DNA from 4 places in the Kitasatospora sp. NPDC043950 genome. Region 3 is predicted to be linked to each of the others. Evidence: riboswitches for the same ligand, from Rfam matches in the RefSeq annotation. Region 3 holds a riboswitch; each other region holds the start of a gene.
The links. A riboswitch is a leader RNA that binds a small molecule or an ion and turns the genes downstream of it on or off. The one in region 3 is predicted to bind cyclic di-AMP.

Region 1 (3,696 bases), on a different contig from region 3:
TCGGTGGTCGGCTTCGACGACTCGCCGCTGATCGCCTTCACCGAGCCGCCGCTGACCACGATCCGCCAGCCGGTCGAGGCGATGGCGACCGCGGCGGTGGACGCGCTGCTGGAGGAGGTCGGCGGAAACGCCGTCCAGCGCGGGGAGTTCATGTTCCAGCCGGAGCTGGTCATGCGTGGGTCCACGGGGGCCTGCGCGCGCTGAGGACGGTCAACGGACGGGCCCCGGAGAGCAGTTGCTCTCCGGGGCCCGTTGTGTGCCGCCCGGGTGCCGGGTCAGCCGTCAGTTGTCGGCTGTCACCCGTCGGTCGTGCTCAGACCCGGCCGGCGAAGTCCGGCGCCCAGTTGGCGACGGTCTGCAGGCGCACGCCCGAGCTCGGGTTGGCGGCCTCGACGTACTGGCCGCCGCCGATGTAGATCGCGACGTGGTAGACGCCGGAGTTCTGGCCGTTGTTGGACCAGAACAGCAGGTCGCCCGCCTGCAGGCTGTCCAGCGAGACGCGGGTGCTGGCGGCGGCCTGGTCGGCGGCGACGCGCGGGACGGAGACGCCCGCGGCGCGCAGCGCGGCCTGGGTCAGGCCGGAGCAGTCCCAGCCGCCGTTGCCGGTACCGCCGTAGACGTACGCCTGGCCGACCTTCGACTGGGCGAAGGAGACCGCGGCGGCCATGCTGCCGGTGGCGGCCGGGGTCTGAGCCGGGGTCTGAGCCTGGGCGGCCGGCTTGGAGGCCGGCTTGGAGGCCGGCTTGGAGGCCGGCTTGGTGGCCGGGGCCTGGGGCTGGGCGGCCGGCTTGGCGCTCGCGACAGCGCCGTTGGAGGTCTGGCCGGACTTCTGCGAGCGGTCGAACCAGGTGAAGTCCGAGCCGGACGTGGCCGACGAGCCGGAGCCGGACCGGTCGGCCTGAGCCGACTGCTGGGCCTGGCCGCCGTCCTTGAACGAGAGGCGCTGGCCCGGGTAGATGGAGTCCGGGCCCTCGGTCAGGGTGCCGCGGTTGAGTTCGTACAGCCGCTGCCAGCCGCCCTGGAGGTTGTGCTTGTCGGCGATCGAGGACAGCCAGTCGCCGGAGGCGACGGTGTAGTCGTCGGCCTGGGGCTGGGCGCTGTTCCGGGCCTGGCTCTGGCCCTTCTGGGCCGAGGTGCCGTTGGTGGAGTCGGCGGGGGCCTGCGCCTGGTCCTGGGCCGGTGCGGCCGGCTTGGCGGGCTTCGCGGCCGGGGCCGGGGTCTGGGTCTGCGCGGGCTTGGCGGCCGGGGCGGCCGGCTTCGCGGCGGGCTTGGTGGCGGTCGAACCGGCAGCCGAGCCGGTGGTCGAGCCGGCCGAGGTGTCGACGGCGGCCGGGGTGCCGCCCTTGGTCAGGCCGGCCTGGACCGAGCACACCGGCCAGGCGCCGGGGCCCTGCGAGGCGAGGACCTTCTCGGCGACGGCGATCTGCTGGTCCTTGGTGGCCTGGTTGGCCTGGGGGGCGTAGGCGGTGCCGCCGAAGGCGGCCCAGGTGCTGGAGGTGAACTGCAGGCCGCCGTAGAAGCCGTTGCCGGTGTTGATGCTCCAGTTGCCGGTGCTCTCGCACTGGGCGACCTTGTCCCAGGTGGCGACGGAGGCGGCGGAGGCGGTGCCGGAGGTGAGGCAGGGGATGGTGAGGCCGACGCCCGCGACGCCGACGGCGGCGATCACGCGTCGGGTACGACTGGACAGACGGGTGCCGTTGGTGGGCAGCATGAAGACGCAGTCCTCTCCCACGCCTGCGAGGTGAGCTGTCGGATTCGGGCTGGAGTTGCCCGGCCGCGCTGTGGGCGCGGCTTCACCCCTAGCCCTGGATCGTTCCGGGGAACGGTCCGGGGCGACTTACCTGTGGGTCCCCCGCTCCTGCCGTGGTGCGTTTTCGCGCTGCCAGGACATCCGACGGCAGGACTCGGCGTCGCGGATGAACTGGGTTCGTGTGGCCACGAACGGGGAGCACGTTAAGCAGACTTAAGTTCAAACTGCAAACACCTGTGACGCGCATCACGGTTTGGCGAGAACGGTCGTTCCCCTCACTTGTCATGATCGGAAATGACCGATTTCCGGCAACGCCGCGAAGGGTGCGCGCAACTGTCTGCGTTTCAGGAGGCGGGTGACGGTGGGTCGGGTCGCCCGGGGGCCTGCCCGCCGGGAGAGCGGCGTGTCCGCACTGTGGCCGTCGGGGGGTGCGTCGAGCGATGGTGAACAAATGCGGATAGAACGGACATCACACCTATTCGTCCTTTAACTCCCTTACGGGACAAGCGGGAAGGGCCCGGAACGTAGCCGTTCCGGGCCCTTCACACGTGCGGTGACCGCTACTACTGGCCGGCCGACTCCTCGGCGGCGGCGTGAGCGGCGTGAGCGGCGCGACCACCCCGGCCGGAGTGGTCGGCGTGGGTGCCCTCGGCGGCCTCCGCCGCCTCGGCCTCGGCCCGCGTCAGGGCCTCGGGGGAGGGCGCCGGCAGCGCGGCCAGGTAGGTGGAGGCGATCAGCTGGCCGACCGTCGGGTAGGCGCCCAGCGGCGCCGCGGACGGGCAGCCGGTCTCCTCGGCGGCCGTGGCGAGCAGCTCGGAGTCGGCCTCCGGCCCGATCACCAGCGGGGCCAGCGCCGGGCGCTGGGAGCCGGTCTCCTTGAGGTGGTTGACGGCCGCGGCGACCGAGCCCGGCACGTCGAGCGCGGCGGGCACGACCGGGACGGCCAGCCGGGCCGCCAGCAGGACACCGGTGATGCCGGCAGCGGCAGCGGCCTCCTCGCCGCCGACGGTGGTCAGCACGACGCCGTCCGCGGCGGTCGCGATGGCGAACAGCCGGGCCCGGTCGGCACGCGCCAGGCCGGCCTCGGACAGGCGCACGTGCACGGCCTCGGCGAGCAGCGGGTGCGGGCCGAGCACGTCGGTGACGGGGGCTCCGTACTCGGCGGCGAGGGCGTGGAGTTCGGTCAGGAATCCGTGCGGGCCGGGTACCAGCGGCACCAGGACCGGCGCGGGCAGGCCGGCCTCGGCGGCCATGGCCAGCAGTTCGGCGACGGTGCGGTCGTCGCTGTCGGCGCCCTGGGCGGCTTCGCCCGGGAGGTAGCCGACGGCGGTCTGGATGTCGCCCTGCTCGCTGCGGACGATCGACAGCAGCTCCTCGACGACCGAGCGGGACTCGGGCCCGGCGGTCGCGGGCACGGCGAGCACCAGGGCCGGGGATCCGGCCGGGATCTCGGGGCGCTCGGGGCGACGGTGGCGCCCCCGCGCACGGGAGCCTGGAGTGCGGACGGGCAGTGGCGCGCCCGGGATGGCTGCGGTGCTCATGCCGGAGATCGTAGGACATCGGCCCGTCAGGCCTGCATTCGGCTGCCGTTCGAGTTTCACGTGGTCATGGCGGGTGCGCCGCGCTCCCGTCGTGTCCGTCCGGGCGGTTTGCCCGCAATCCGGACATATCTCACCCAGCCTTCGAGCGATCACCGCTGGTTGCCCTGACGTGTCCGACGGGGCGTCGAGTTGCTTCTGTGGCGCGTGAGATGTCTCACAGCCGGGAGGTCGCCTGACGGAGGGTCACGAAGGCGCGACTCCGGGCGTCTGAAGATCAACATTCAGCGGGGAATCGCTCACGGCCGGTTATCGAGAATCTGGCGATTCACTCGGCTATGTCCGTTTACGTACCGTCAGGAGAAGGGTCCGTGAAGAGTTCAGAACTGCCGGTGAAAGGCCTCGTGC
Region 2 (3,696 bases), on a different contig from region 3:
TTCCGGGACTGGGCCGGGATGATGATCCGGCACGGCGGCGGCCAACGCGGCGGCGTGGGGCGGGCGGTGAAGCGGATGCGGGCGTACCTGCTGGAGCTGATCCACCGCAAGCGGGCGGATCCGGGTGATGACTTGATCTCGGGCCTGATCCGGGCGAGTGACCACGGCGAGCACCTGAACGAGAACGAGGCCGCCGCGATGGCGTTCATCCTCCTGTTCGCGGGGTTCGAGACGACCGTCAACCTGATCGGCAACGGCACGTACGCGCTGCTGCGCAACCCGGAGCAGCGCAGGCTGCTGCAGGAGTCGGTGGTGCGCGGCGAGACGGCGCTGCTGGAGACCGGGATCGAGGAACTCCTGCGCTACGACGGGCCGGTGGAGATGGCGACGTGGCGTTTCGCGACGCGGCCGCTGTCGATCGGCGGGGTGGACATCCCGGTGGGCGATCCGGTGCTGGTGGTGCTGGCCGCGGCGGATCGCGATCCGGCCAGGTTCGCGGACGAGAACACCCTGGACCTGGCCCGCACGGACAATCCGCACCTGGGTTTCGGCCACGGGATCCACTACTGCATCGGCGCCCCGCTGGCCCGCCTGGAGGGGCGGAGCGCACTGGCCACGCTGCTTTCCCGGCTGCCGGACCTGCGGCTCGCGGAAAACCCGGAGAACCTGCGCTGGAGGGGCGGCCTGATCATGCGTGGCCTGCGGGAACTCCCGGTCGAATTCACTCCGGAGACCTGCTCTCCGCACGCGCCGCCGGTCACGCCGACCGACGCCCCGACACGCTGACGGCATGTCTCCGGCGGCCCGTGGAGCCAGGCCTGAACCCGCATTAATCCGGACATACCGCCGCCGTTGGTAGGCGATTGACCACGCGCCGTAATTTGTGTGTGATATCGGTGATATGAGCTTGTTATTGGTCTGATGATCTGTCTACTCTCCCTGGAGTTCGCAGCTGCGGACCTCGTGCGCGGAACGCCGAATCCTGCCCGCCGCGTCACGGGAAACCGACCAGACCCTGGGCAGGGGCGGGGGAACCAGGTTTGTTGCCGTTCCCCGACGGCTTGGGGTGAAGCCGCCCGAGCGGAATCGTTTCCGCTTTCGGCGGCCGGGCCACCTCCCGGTCCGAACCCGACAGCTCACCTCGCAGGCGTGCGGAGAGGGACCTCTTCATGCTGTTCGTTGGAACCGGCCGCCACCGCCGTCGCACCCAGACCGAGAAGGCCATCGCCGTCGCCGGTGTGGCCGGCGTCGGACTCGCGATGCCGCTCCTCACCGCCACCGGCGCCTCCGCCGCCCCGGCCTCCACCTGGGACGCCGTCGCCCAGTGCGAGAGCGGCGGCAACTGGAGCATCAACACCGGCAACGGCTTCTCCGGCGGCCTGCAGTTCACGCCCAGCACCTGGAAGGCGTACGGCGGCACCTCCTACGCCCCGCAGGCCAACCAGGCCAGCAAGGCGCAGCAGATCTCGGTCGCCGAGAAGGTGCTGGCCTCGCAGGGCCCGGGCGCCTGGCCGGTCTGCTCCCAGAAGGCCGGCCTGAGCAAGGGCGGCGCCCCGGCCTCCGTGGACACCTCCACGGACGCCAAGCCCGCCAAGCAGTCCGCCGCCAAGCCGACCCAGCAGGCGCAGGCCCCGAAGCCTGCCCAGCAGCCGGTCAAGCAGGCCGCCCCGAAGCCGGCCGCCCAGCAGCCCGTCCAGCAGGCCCCGCAGCAGACGCAGCCGCAGACCCAGGGCTTCTCCGGCAAGGCCGGCTGGGACGCCGACGCGAAGGTGTACTGGTACCAGAACAACGGCGCCTGGTACTGGACCAGCCACCAGAGCGTCTACCAGCAGTACGCGGGCCAGCCCGCCGCCCAGCCGCAGTACGCGCCCCGCGCCGCGCAGCCCGCGCAGTCCGCCCCGGCCGCGCAGCCCGCCGCCGCGCAGGGCGGTCACGACTACACCGTCCGGGCCGGCGACACGCTGTCGACGATCGCCGCCGCCCAGGGCGTGTCCGGCGGCTGGCAGTCGGTGTACGACGGCAACCGCGGCACCGTCGGCGGCAACCCCAACCTGATCATGCCCGGCCAGGTGCTGCACCTCGGCTGAGCGGCCCGGGCCCTGAACGGCCCGCGCCCTGCGGGCGAAGGGGGACGGGACCTGTCCCCCTTCGCCCGCATTCCCCCGTATTCGCCCGCTTCGATCGGGCAAGCAGGTGAACTACTGGTGGGTAGCCGGGCCACACGCTGAGACGGGACCGAGGCCAGCGCGGCCCCGGGGGCCGGGGCGGTTAGGCTCTGGTCGTAACGACTCCGCAATCGTCCCGCCGGCAGCACCCAACGTCAGCCGGACCCTGCTTCCGCAAGGAGATGCCTCGTGCCGTCCATCGATGTCGTCGTAGCCCGTGAGATCCTCGACTCGCGTGGCAACCCCACGGTCGAGGTCGAGGTCGGCCTCGACGACGGCAGCACCGGCCGTGCCGCTGTCCCGTCGGGTGCCTCCACCGGCGCCTTCGAGGCGCTCGAGCTGCGCGACGGTGACAAGAACCGCTACTTCGGCAAGGGCGTGGAGAAGGCCGTCCTGGCCGTCATCGAGCAGATCGGCCCGGAGCTGGTCGGCTACGACGCCACCGAGCAGCGCCTGATCGACCAGGCCATGCTCGACCTGGACGCCACCCCGGACAAGTCCTCGCTCGGCGCCAACGCGATCCTGGGCGTCTCGCTGGCTGTGGCGCACGCCGCCTCCGAGGCCAGCGACCTGCCGCTGTTCCGCTACCTGGGCGGCCCGAACGCGCACGTGCTGCCCGTTCCGATGATGAACATCCTCAACGGCGGTTCGCACGCGGACTCCAACGTCGACATCCAGGAGTTCATGATCGCCCCGATCGGCGCGGAGTCCTTCTCCGAGGCCGTCCGCTGGGGCGTCGAGGTCTACCACACCCTCAAGGGCGTGCTGAAGGAGCGCGGCCTGTCCACCGGCCTCGGCGACGAGGGCGGCTTCGCGCCGAACCTGGACAGCAACCGCGAGGCCCTGGACCTCATCACCGAGGCCATCCAGAAGGCCGGCTACGTGCCCGGCCGTGACATCGCGCTCGCCCTGGACGTCGCCGCGTCCGAGTTCTACGAGGACGGCGCCTACCAGTTCGAGGGCAAGGCCATCTCCGCCGCCGAGCTCATCGAGTACTACGCCGAGCTGGTCGACGCCTACCCGCTGGTCTCCATCGAGGACCCGCTGGACGAGTCGGACTGGGACGGCTGGAAGGCCATGACCGTCAAGCTGGGCGACAAGGTCCAGCTGGTCGGCGACGACCTGTTCGTCACCAACCCGGCCCGCCTGGCCAGGGGCATCGAGACCGGCACCGCCAACGCGCTGCTGGTGAAGGTGAACCAGATCGGCTCGCTGACCGAGACCCTGGACGCCGTCGAGCTGGCCCAGCGCAACGGCTACCGCTGCATGATGTCGCACCGCTCCGGCGAGACCGAGGACGTCACCATCGCCGACCTGGCCGTCGCCACCAACTGCGGCCAGATCAAGACCGGTGCCCCGGCCCGCTCCGAGCGCGTCGCCAAGTACAACCAGCTGCTGCGCATCGAGGAGATCCTCGACGACGCCGCCGAGTACGCCGGCCGCGGCGCCTTCCCGCGCTTCCGCTCTGCGGAATAGCCAGCACAGCCGCTCCGCGGAGTAGCAAGCACGGCCGCTCCGCGGAGCAGCAGGC
Region 3 (3,696 bases):
TCCTCACCCGGCTGCTCGACCCGGACCTGCTCGCCCAGCACCCGGAGGTCCGCCCGCTCGCCCTGGACCGCCACGGCCTGGTCCTGCGCCTGGACCACCCGCACGGCCACCGCGACGTCCGCCTGGTCTTCCCCGAACCGGCCGCCGACACCGAGGACTTCGGGCAGCGGATGCACGAGCTGCTGACCGCCGCCCAGCACGGGCTGCCCGCCCACCGGCTCTGAACCGGCCCGCCGAAGCACACTGACGTATCGTCAACTCTCCCCGGACACACCCACCAAGGCCCGGAAACGACAGCGGCCGACCCGGCTCGCGAGAGAAGTCTCGCGAGCCGGGCCGGCCTGGGCGTGTCCCGCGCCCATGTCCACTGCTGCGGCGATCACCCGGTCGAGCGGTCACCCGACATGACCATCCCGGGCGGTCGATTCGCCCCGTAGCAGCGGTGGTTCCTCATCCGGTACATCCGGCAGATCCGGCACATCCGGTACATCCGGTACGGGTCAGAGCGCGACGCCGTGGGCCCGCAGGTAGGCGACCGGGTTGATGTCCGAGCCGTACTCCGAGCCGTTGCGGATCTCGAAGTGCAGGTGCGGGCCGGTCACGTTGCCGGTCGCGCCGGAGAGGCCGATCTGCTGTCCGGCCTTGACGGCCTGACCGATCTTCACCCCGATCGAGGAGAGGTGCGCGTACTCGGCGAAGTGGCCGTCGGCGAGCTTGATCTCGACCTCGTTGCCGTAGGCGCCGCCGTTGCCGGCCTTCACCACGACACCGTTGCCGACGGCGCGCAGCGGGGTGCCGGTGGAGGCGACGAAGTCCTGGCCGGTGTGGTGGCCGGAGGCCCACATCGAGCCTGCCACGCCGTACGCGGTGCCCAGCTTCGGGCCGGCCAGCGGGGCGACGAAGGCCGAAGCGGCGGCGACCGGCACGGCGGTGACCACGGCGGACGGCGCGGCGGTCTGCAGCTGGGTCTGGAGCTGGGCGGACGGCTTGGCCGCCTCGGTCCGGACCTCCGGCTGGGCCTGCGGCTTGGCGGCGGTGGTGGCCGGCGCGGCGTCCTGGGCGGACGGCTGGGCGGGCTTCGCCGGGGCAGCGGGCTTGGCCGGGGCGGCCTGGCCCGCGATCACGAGCCGCTGACCGGGGAAGATCAGGTCCGGGTTGCCGCCGACGACCTCACGGTTGTGGTCGTACAGCGCCTGCCAGCCGCCGTCGACGTGCTGGGCGTCGGCGATCCGGGACAGGGTGTCGCCGCTGACGACGCGGTAGCTCTCCTGCGACGAGGCCTGGGCCTGGTCGGCGGGAGCGGCGGCCGGGGCGGCGGTGACCGCGGCGGCCGGCGCGGGGTGGGCCTGGGCGCTCATCGCGGTGACGAGCGGCAGGGCGAAGGAGACACCGGTGACGGCGGTGGCGATCCCGATGCGGGCGGCGCGGGGCAGGGCGATACGACGAGCCTGTGCAGGCATGGAATTTTCCTCTCCGACGCCTGCGAGGTGAGCTGTCGGGTTCGGGCTGGAGTTGCCCGGCCGCACATGCGGCTTCACCCCTAGCCGGCCCTGGATCCGGGTACGCGAAAGCGTGCCGTTTCCGGTCCGGCGACTTACCTGTGGGTCCCCCGCTCCTGCCGTACAGAGTTCGGTGCGAGCCACCGGGCAGCGGCAGGATTCGGCGTTCCACCCGGTGGATCCGTCCGGACTGGCCGGGCGGTCGCTGAACTAAAACCCATCCGTTCGGGTGAAGCAATGTCGATCACTTGAACCGGCAACAACCCCCCGAGCTGCGGTGACCCTCCGAATGATCGGCTGCACCGTACGTGCACAATCCATTCACCCGGCGCCACTGATCCACGACGCTGCGCCGATTCCGCCACCGCTGCGCACCCGCCCGCTCACGCACCGCGCACCCACCGACACACCCCCCGGTGACCCTTGTCACGTACGCCCCACGGGCGCAGGATCGGCCCGTGGCCACCTCCGAAGCAGGAACACTGCGCCTGGGCACCTCGCGGGGACGCTGGGTCCTCCTCGCGACGGTGCTCGGCTCCAGCATGGCGATGCTCGACGGCACCGTGGTGAACGTCGCGCTGCCCCGCATCGGCACCGATCTCGGCGCCTCCCTCGCGTCCCTGCAGTGGACGCTCAACGCCTATCTGCTCACCCTGGCCGGACTGATCCTGCTCGGCGGCGCGCTCGGCGACCGGTACGGCCGGCGCCGGGTCTTCCTGATCGGCGTGCTCTGGTTCGCCGCCGCCTCCGCGGCCTGCGCCGCCGCCCCCACCATCCACGTGCTGATCGCCGCCCGCGCCGTCCAGGGCATCGGCGGGGCGCTGCTCACCCCCGGTTCGCTCGCCATGCTGCAAGCCGTCTTCCACCCGGACGACCGCTCGGCGGCGGTCGGCCTGTGGTCGGGCCTCGGCGGGGTGTCGGCCGCGGTCGGCCCCTTCCTCGGCGGCTGGCTGGTGGACGGCCCCGGCTGGCGGTGGATCTTCCTGCTGAACCTTCCGCTCGCGGCCGCCGTGGTCGCGGTCACCTCCCGGTTCGTCCCCGAGAGCCGGAACGAGAGCGCCGTCGGCCGCTTCGACGTCCCCGGCGCGCTGCTCGCCGCGCTCGCCCTCGGCGCGATCACCTACGCGCTGACCGCCGCCGGGGAGGGCCTGTCCCCCGCGGTCTGGCTCACCGGCGCGATCGGCCTGCTGCTCGGCGCTGCCTTCATCGCGGTCGAGCGCCGCGCCGCCGAGCCGATGCTGCCGCTCGGCCTCTTCTCCTCCCGGCTGTTCACCGCCGTCAACCTGGTCACCCTCTGCGTCTACGCGGCGTTCAGCGGGGTGTTCTTCCTGCTGGTGGTGCAGTTGCAGATCGTCTCCGGCTTCTCCCCGCTGGTCTCCGGCCTCGCCCTGGTCCCGATCACCGTGCTGATGCTGACCCTGTCGGCGCGCGCCGGGCGGCTGGGCAAGCGGATCGGCCCCCGGATCCCGCTCACCGTCGGTCCGCTGCTGTGCGCCGCCGGGGTGCTGCTGATGCTGCGCACCGGCCCCGGCTCCTCCTACTGGGCGGACGTGCTGCCCGCCGTCACGGTGCTGGGCTGCGGGATGACCCTGTTGGTCGCGCCGCTGACGGCGACGGTGCTGGCCGCCGTCGAGGTCCGGCACGCGGGCATCGCCAGCGGCGTCAACAACGCCGCCGCCCGCGCGGCCGGGCTGCTCGCGGTCGCCGCGCTGCCCTCGCTCGCCGGGCTGAGCGGCGACGCCTACCGGGTGCCGTCCGCGGTGGACTCGGCCTTCCGCACCGCGATGCTGATCTGCGCCGGGCTGCTGGTCACCGGCGGGCTGACGGCCTTCGCCACCGTCCGCGGCAACGTGCTCGCGCCGGTGGACCGCCCGGTGGCCGAGCCGGACTGCGAGTGGGCCTGCGGCACCACCCCGCCGCTCGACCCGGGCCACGTCCACACGGACGAGGGCCCCGCCACCGGATCGGCGGCAGGGCCCTCAGCCAGCTGACGAATCGTCAGAGGATGTCACCGGGCGCGTACTTGGCGGCCTCCGGGTAGGCGGCGGCGACGGCCTCCACCTGGCGGACCACCTCGGCGACCTGGGCACCGGCCGCACCGGTGAAGGAGAGCCGGTCGGCCAGCAGCGCGTCCAGCCCGGCCCGGTCCAGCGGGATCCGCTCGTCGGCGGCCAGCCGGTCCAGCAGCTCGTTCTCG
Region 4 (3,696 bases), on a different contig from region 3:
CCGTCACCGACCCGCAGGAGCTGCTGCACCAGCTCGCCGAGGCTCGCGAGCGCGGCTACGTGGTCGACGACCAGGAGCAGGAGATCGGCGTCCGCTGCATCGCGCTCGCCGTACCGGGCGCGCCGACGCCCACCGCCCTGTCGGTGTCCGGCCCGGAGGCCCGCATCCGGGCCCTGGAGGAGCAGGCCGGCACGTCCTCGCTGGTGCCGGTGATGCATCACATCGCGACCCGGCTGGGGCAGGTCCTCGCACCCTGACCCGTCGCCACCGCCCGCTTCACGCACGGGAAGTCGATCCGGTCGACTTCCCGTACGTACGCTCCCCCGTTCGGGCGGACGCCGAGCGGGTTGCACCGGCCCCCGGCGCAGGCTCCGCCACCCTGGTGCGGACGCGGCCCGCAGCGGCGCGGGCGGCCGGGGCCCCGGGACAGGGTGGACGACGATGACGTACAGGCGTTCGACAATGCGAGGCGGGTCCGGGCAGGGCGGGTCCAGGCGGGGCGGGTCCGGGCAGGCCAGCAGGCTCCGCGGATTCCGCGCGGCCTCGCTCGTCGCCGCGATGGCGGCCGGCTGTTCGGTGGCGACGCTGACCGCCGGCCCGTCCTGGGCGCTGCGGCGGCCCGAGCCCCGGCCGGCGGTGGACACGGCAGCCCCCACGGCGTCCCGCTCCGATCTGGAGGTGGTCCGGCTCGACCCGGACGCCGCCCCGCCCGGCGGCACCACCACCGTCCACGCCTTCATCGCCAACCGCGGCCCGGACACCACCGCCGCACCGTTCACCGTGCTGGTGACGCTGCCTCCCGGGGTCTCCCCAGTGGGCCCGTACTTCCCCGAGGACTGCGAGGTGCGGCTCAACGGCCGGCAGGTGCGCTGTGTCTTCCCGGCCGGACTGCCCCCGCTGCGCAGCGCGACCGCGCTGGTACCGGTGCGCCTCTCCCCGGACCTGCGGATCGGCAAGCTCACCGGCGGCTCGGTCGCGGTGCGCGGCGTGGACGACCCGGACGAGGGGAACAACCGGCAGCCGTTCGACATCACGGTGGTCGAGACGGCTCCCGGTTCCTGACCCGGAAGCCCCGAAGGCCCTACCGGTACACGCGGACGTAGTCGGCGGCGAAGGTGATCGGGGCGGTGCCCTGCGGCGCCGGGTGGTACTTCCCCGCGCCGACCGACAGGTTGAGGATCAGGTACGCCGACCAGTTGGCGCCGACGCCCTTGCCGTCCGAGAACACCTTGGCGCCGTTGACGTACCAGTCCACCGAGGTGGCGCCGTAATAGGTGCCGATGGTCACCCACTGGTCCTTCGCGACGGCACCGGCGTCGGTGTAGTACTTGGGGTTGCCGGGGTTGACGTGGTTGGTCAGCTCCAGCAGGTTCGGGTTGTCGGGGTGGTACTCGAAGGAGTCGACCTCCCCGTTGCCGTTCTTCCAGGTCCAGAAGGCCGGCCAGGCGCCGGAGCCGGACGGCAGCTTGACCCGGGTCTCGGCGTAGTCGCCGGTCCTGACCTGGAAGCCCTCGCTGGAGCCCTCGGTGGTCAGGAAGCCGGTGTTCCAGGCCTGCTTGCCGTTCTCCAGCGTGGTGGTGCCGGGCGCAGCGGTGAAGGTGGCGACCCCGTTCGCGACGCTGACGTTGTTCTTGTTCAGCAGGTCGAGCTTGTTGTCGTCCGGGTTGTGGTTTCCGTACTTGTACGCGGTGCTCTTGTCGCCGACCCAGCGCGAGCCCCAGCTGATCGGGCCGTTGAACTCGTCGGACCAGGTCAGCGACTTGCCGGCGACCGGGGATACGGGGGTGCCGGCCGACGGGCTGGCGGTGGCGCTCGGGCTGCTCGGGCTCGGGCTGCTCGTCGGGGTCGGCTTCGCGGTGGGGGTCGCCGTCGGGGTCGGGGCGGGAGTCGGGGTCGGGGCGGGAGTCGGGGTCGGGGCGGGAGTCGGCTTCGTGGTGGGCGTCGGGGTCGGGGGCGGAGTCGGCGCCGGGGTGCTGGAGACCACCAGCTGCTGCGAGGCCAGGTTGTGCCAGGCCCCGCCGAGGTCCTGCCAGAAGCCGAACTGGGTGCACGTCCCGGCCGGCAGGGCGCGTGCGCCGCTGGTGAAGGACAGGCCGCTCGGGCAGATCTGCACATTGGAGGCGTTGCCCGGGAAGTCGAGGTTCGCACCGGCCGCGTTCCGGACGCCCACGCCGACGGTCTTCGCGGTGAAGCAGGCCGAGGAGTGGAGGGTCAGCGAGGCGGTGGCGGCCTGGTTGGCGACCATGGTCGCCGGGGCGAGCCGGTCCTGGGTGACGGTCGGGGCGGTGGCGGCCTGGGCGCCGGAGACGGCCGGCAGGCCGAGCAGTCCGGCGCCGGTGACGGCGAGCGCTCCGGTGACGGCGAGGGCGGCGTTGCGGCCCCGGTGGGAGGGACGGGCGTGGCGCGGCGCGCGGCGCCGGGCAGGCTGGTGCATGGCAGTGTCCTCTGCGACGCCTGCGAGGTGAGCTGTCGGATTCGGGCTGAGGCAGCCCGGCCGCCGGTGGAAGCGGCTTCACCCCTAGCCACGGCCCGCACGCGGGAGCGTACGGGCCGGGCGCTGACCTTGGTTCCCCCGCTCCCGTCCGCTGTGGTGCTCGGTTGCCGGCCGGCGGGTGGACAGGACTCGGCGTCCCGGCGGCGGGGGTCCGCGAGGGCGGACGACGGTTGCAGGCTAGGCGGGCCGTCCGTGAACGGACAACCTGCTCGGGCCGGTTGTCGCACAGGTCACAGCGGTGTCGATCAACGACGCTGCGTGGTGGATCAGTTGGGACGGATCAGCGGAGCCGTCGAGCTGCCGAACGACGAATCGGCGAATCGGCGAATCGGCGGTCCACGGGTCAAGCGAGCCAGTTGTCGACCTGGCTCTCGGCCTCCGGTGCCCAGGCGAGTTCCAGGTGGTTGAGGCCGGTGAGCAGCCGGGTGCCGCCGATCGTCGCGATGCCGGTGGTGTCCAGGGCGCTCGCGGTGAACACGATGCCGTCGCTGGGCCCCCGGTTCTCGTTGAGCACGCCCGGGATGTCGGCGGACCCGCCCGCGAGCAGATAGGTGCGCACCGACGCGGGGACGCCCGCCTGTTGCAGCGGCGCGATCAGCGAACCGGCGTCGATCGCCGCCTGGATGCCCTGGCCGGAGGTGTAGAAGCCCTGGCCGCCGTAGTAGGTGGTCCACCAGTCCTGGGCGGTGCCGTCCACCCCGTACCGGCCGTCCCAGCGGGCGAGCAGCTGGCGCTGGCCCGGGTAGCAGTCGTAGCCGCCGGTGGGCAGCACGCCGAGGCAGGGCTGCGCCGTGTAGGTGCCGTAGCAGGTCATGTAGAGGTGCGGGGACGGCGCGTTGGCGGTGCCGCCGCAGGCCGGCCAGCTCGCGAGGTCGAACGACCAGCCGTGCGCGTACACGTAGTCGAGCCCGCCGTTCGGGCCCCCGAGGGTGATCAGGCGGCGCACGTCGCCCGCGTAGGCCCGCCCCCAGGACGGGCGCACCGAGGACACGTACGCCCGGGCGGCGACCTCGCCCTTGCTCCAGGCCACCACGTCCACCTGCGGGACGCCGAGGCGGGCCCGGATCAGCGCGACGGCGTCGCCGACGGCCTGCGCCTGGAACAGGTTGTCGCCCTGCTTGTGGGCGAAGCCGATGGCGAACACCCGGTGGCCGGTGCCGGCGAGGTACTGGGCGAGGCCGGTGGACGGGCAGGCGGAGGCA

Region 1: another riboswitch for cyclic di-AMP. It lies ahead of AC07BF_RS08990 (transglycosylase family protein); the one in region 3 lies ahead of AC07BF_RS17990 (M23 family metallopeptidase).
Region 2: another riboswitch for cyclic di-AMP. It lies ahead of AC07BF_RS33915 (LysM peptidoglycan-binding domain-containing protein); the one in region 3 lies ahead of AC07BF_RS17990 (M23 family metallopeptidase).
Region 4: another riboswitch for cyclic di-AMP. It lies ahead of AC07BF_RS09870 (glycoside hydrolase family 16 protein); the one in region 3 lies ahead of AC07BF_RS17990 (M23 family metallopeptidase).

Annotation. Positions count from the first base shown of each region.
Region 1 covers NZ_JBWKER010000009.1:159,944-163,639, forward strand. Annotated here, with positions in the region: gene AC07BF_RS08985 (LacI family DNA-binding transcriptional regulator) at 1-204, shown strand, start outside; gene AC07BF_RS08990 (transglycosylase family protein) at 314-1,732, opposite strand; cyclic di-AMP (ydaO/yuaA leader) riboswitch at 1,719-1,889, opposite strand; gene AC07BF_RS08995 (hypothetical protein) at 2,314-3,291, opposite strand.
Region 2 covers NZ_JBWKER010000074.1:22,676-26,371, forward strand. Annotated here, with positions in the region: gene AC07BF_RS33910 (cytochrome P450 family protein) at 1-786, shown strand, start outside; cyclic di-AMP (ydaO/yuaA leader) riboswitch at 997-1,164, shown strand; gene AC07BF_RS33915 (LysM peptidoglycan-binding domain-containing protein) at 1,170-2,087, shown strand; gene eno (phosphopyruvate hydratase) at 2,355-3,641, shown strand.
Region 3 covers NZ_JBWKER010000024.1:79,217-82,912, forward strand. Annotated here, with positions in the region: gene AC07BF_RS17985 (DUF2470 domain-containing protein) at 1-224, shown strand, start outside; gene AC07BF_RS17990 (M23 family metallopeptidase) at 501-1,460, opposite strand; cyclic di-AMP (ydaO/yuaA leader) riboswitch at 1,463-1,645, opposite strand; gene AC07BF_RS17995 (MFS transporter) at 1,958-3,490, shown strand; gene purB (adenylosuccinate lyase) at 3,498-3,696, opposite strand, start outside.
Region 4 covers NZ_JBWKER010000011.1:33,741-37,436, forward strand. Annotated here, with positions in the region: gene AC07BF_RS09860 (IclR family transcriptional regulator) at 1-257, shown strand, start outside; gene AC07BF_RS09865 (hypothetical protein) at 559-1,062, shown strand; gene AC07BF_RS09870 (glycoside hydrolase family 16 protein) at 1,082-2,434, opposite strand; cyclic di-AMP (ydaO/yuaA leader) riboswitch at 2,437-2,603, opposite strand; gene AC07BF_RS09875 (esterase/lipase family protein) at 2,838-3,696, opposite strand, start outside.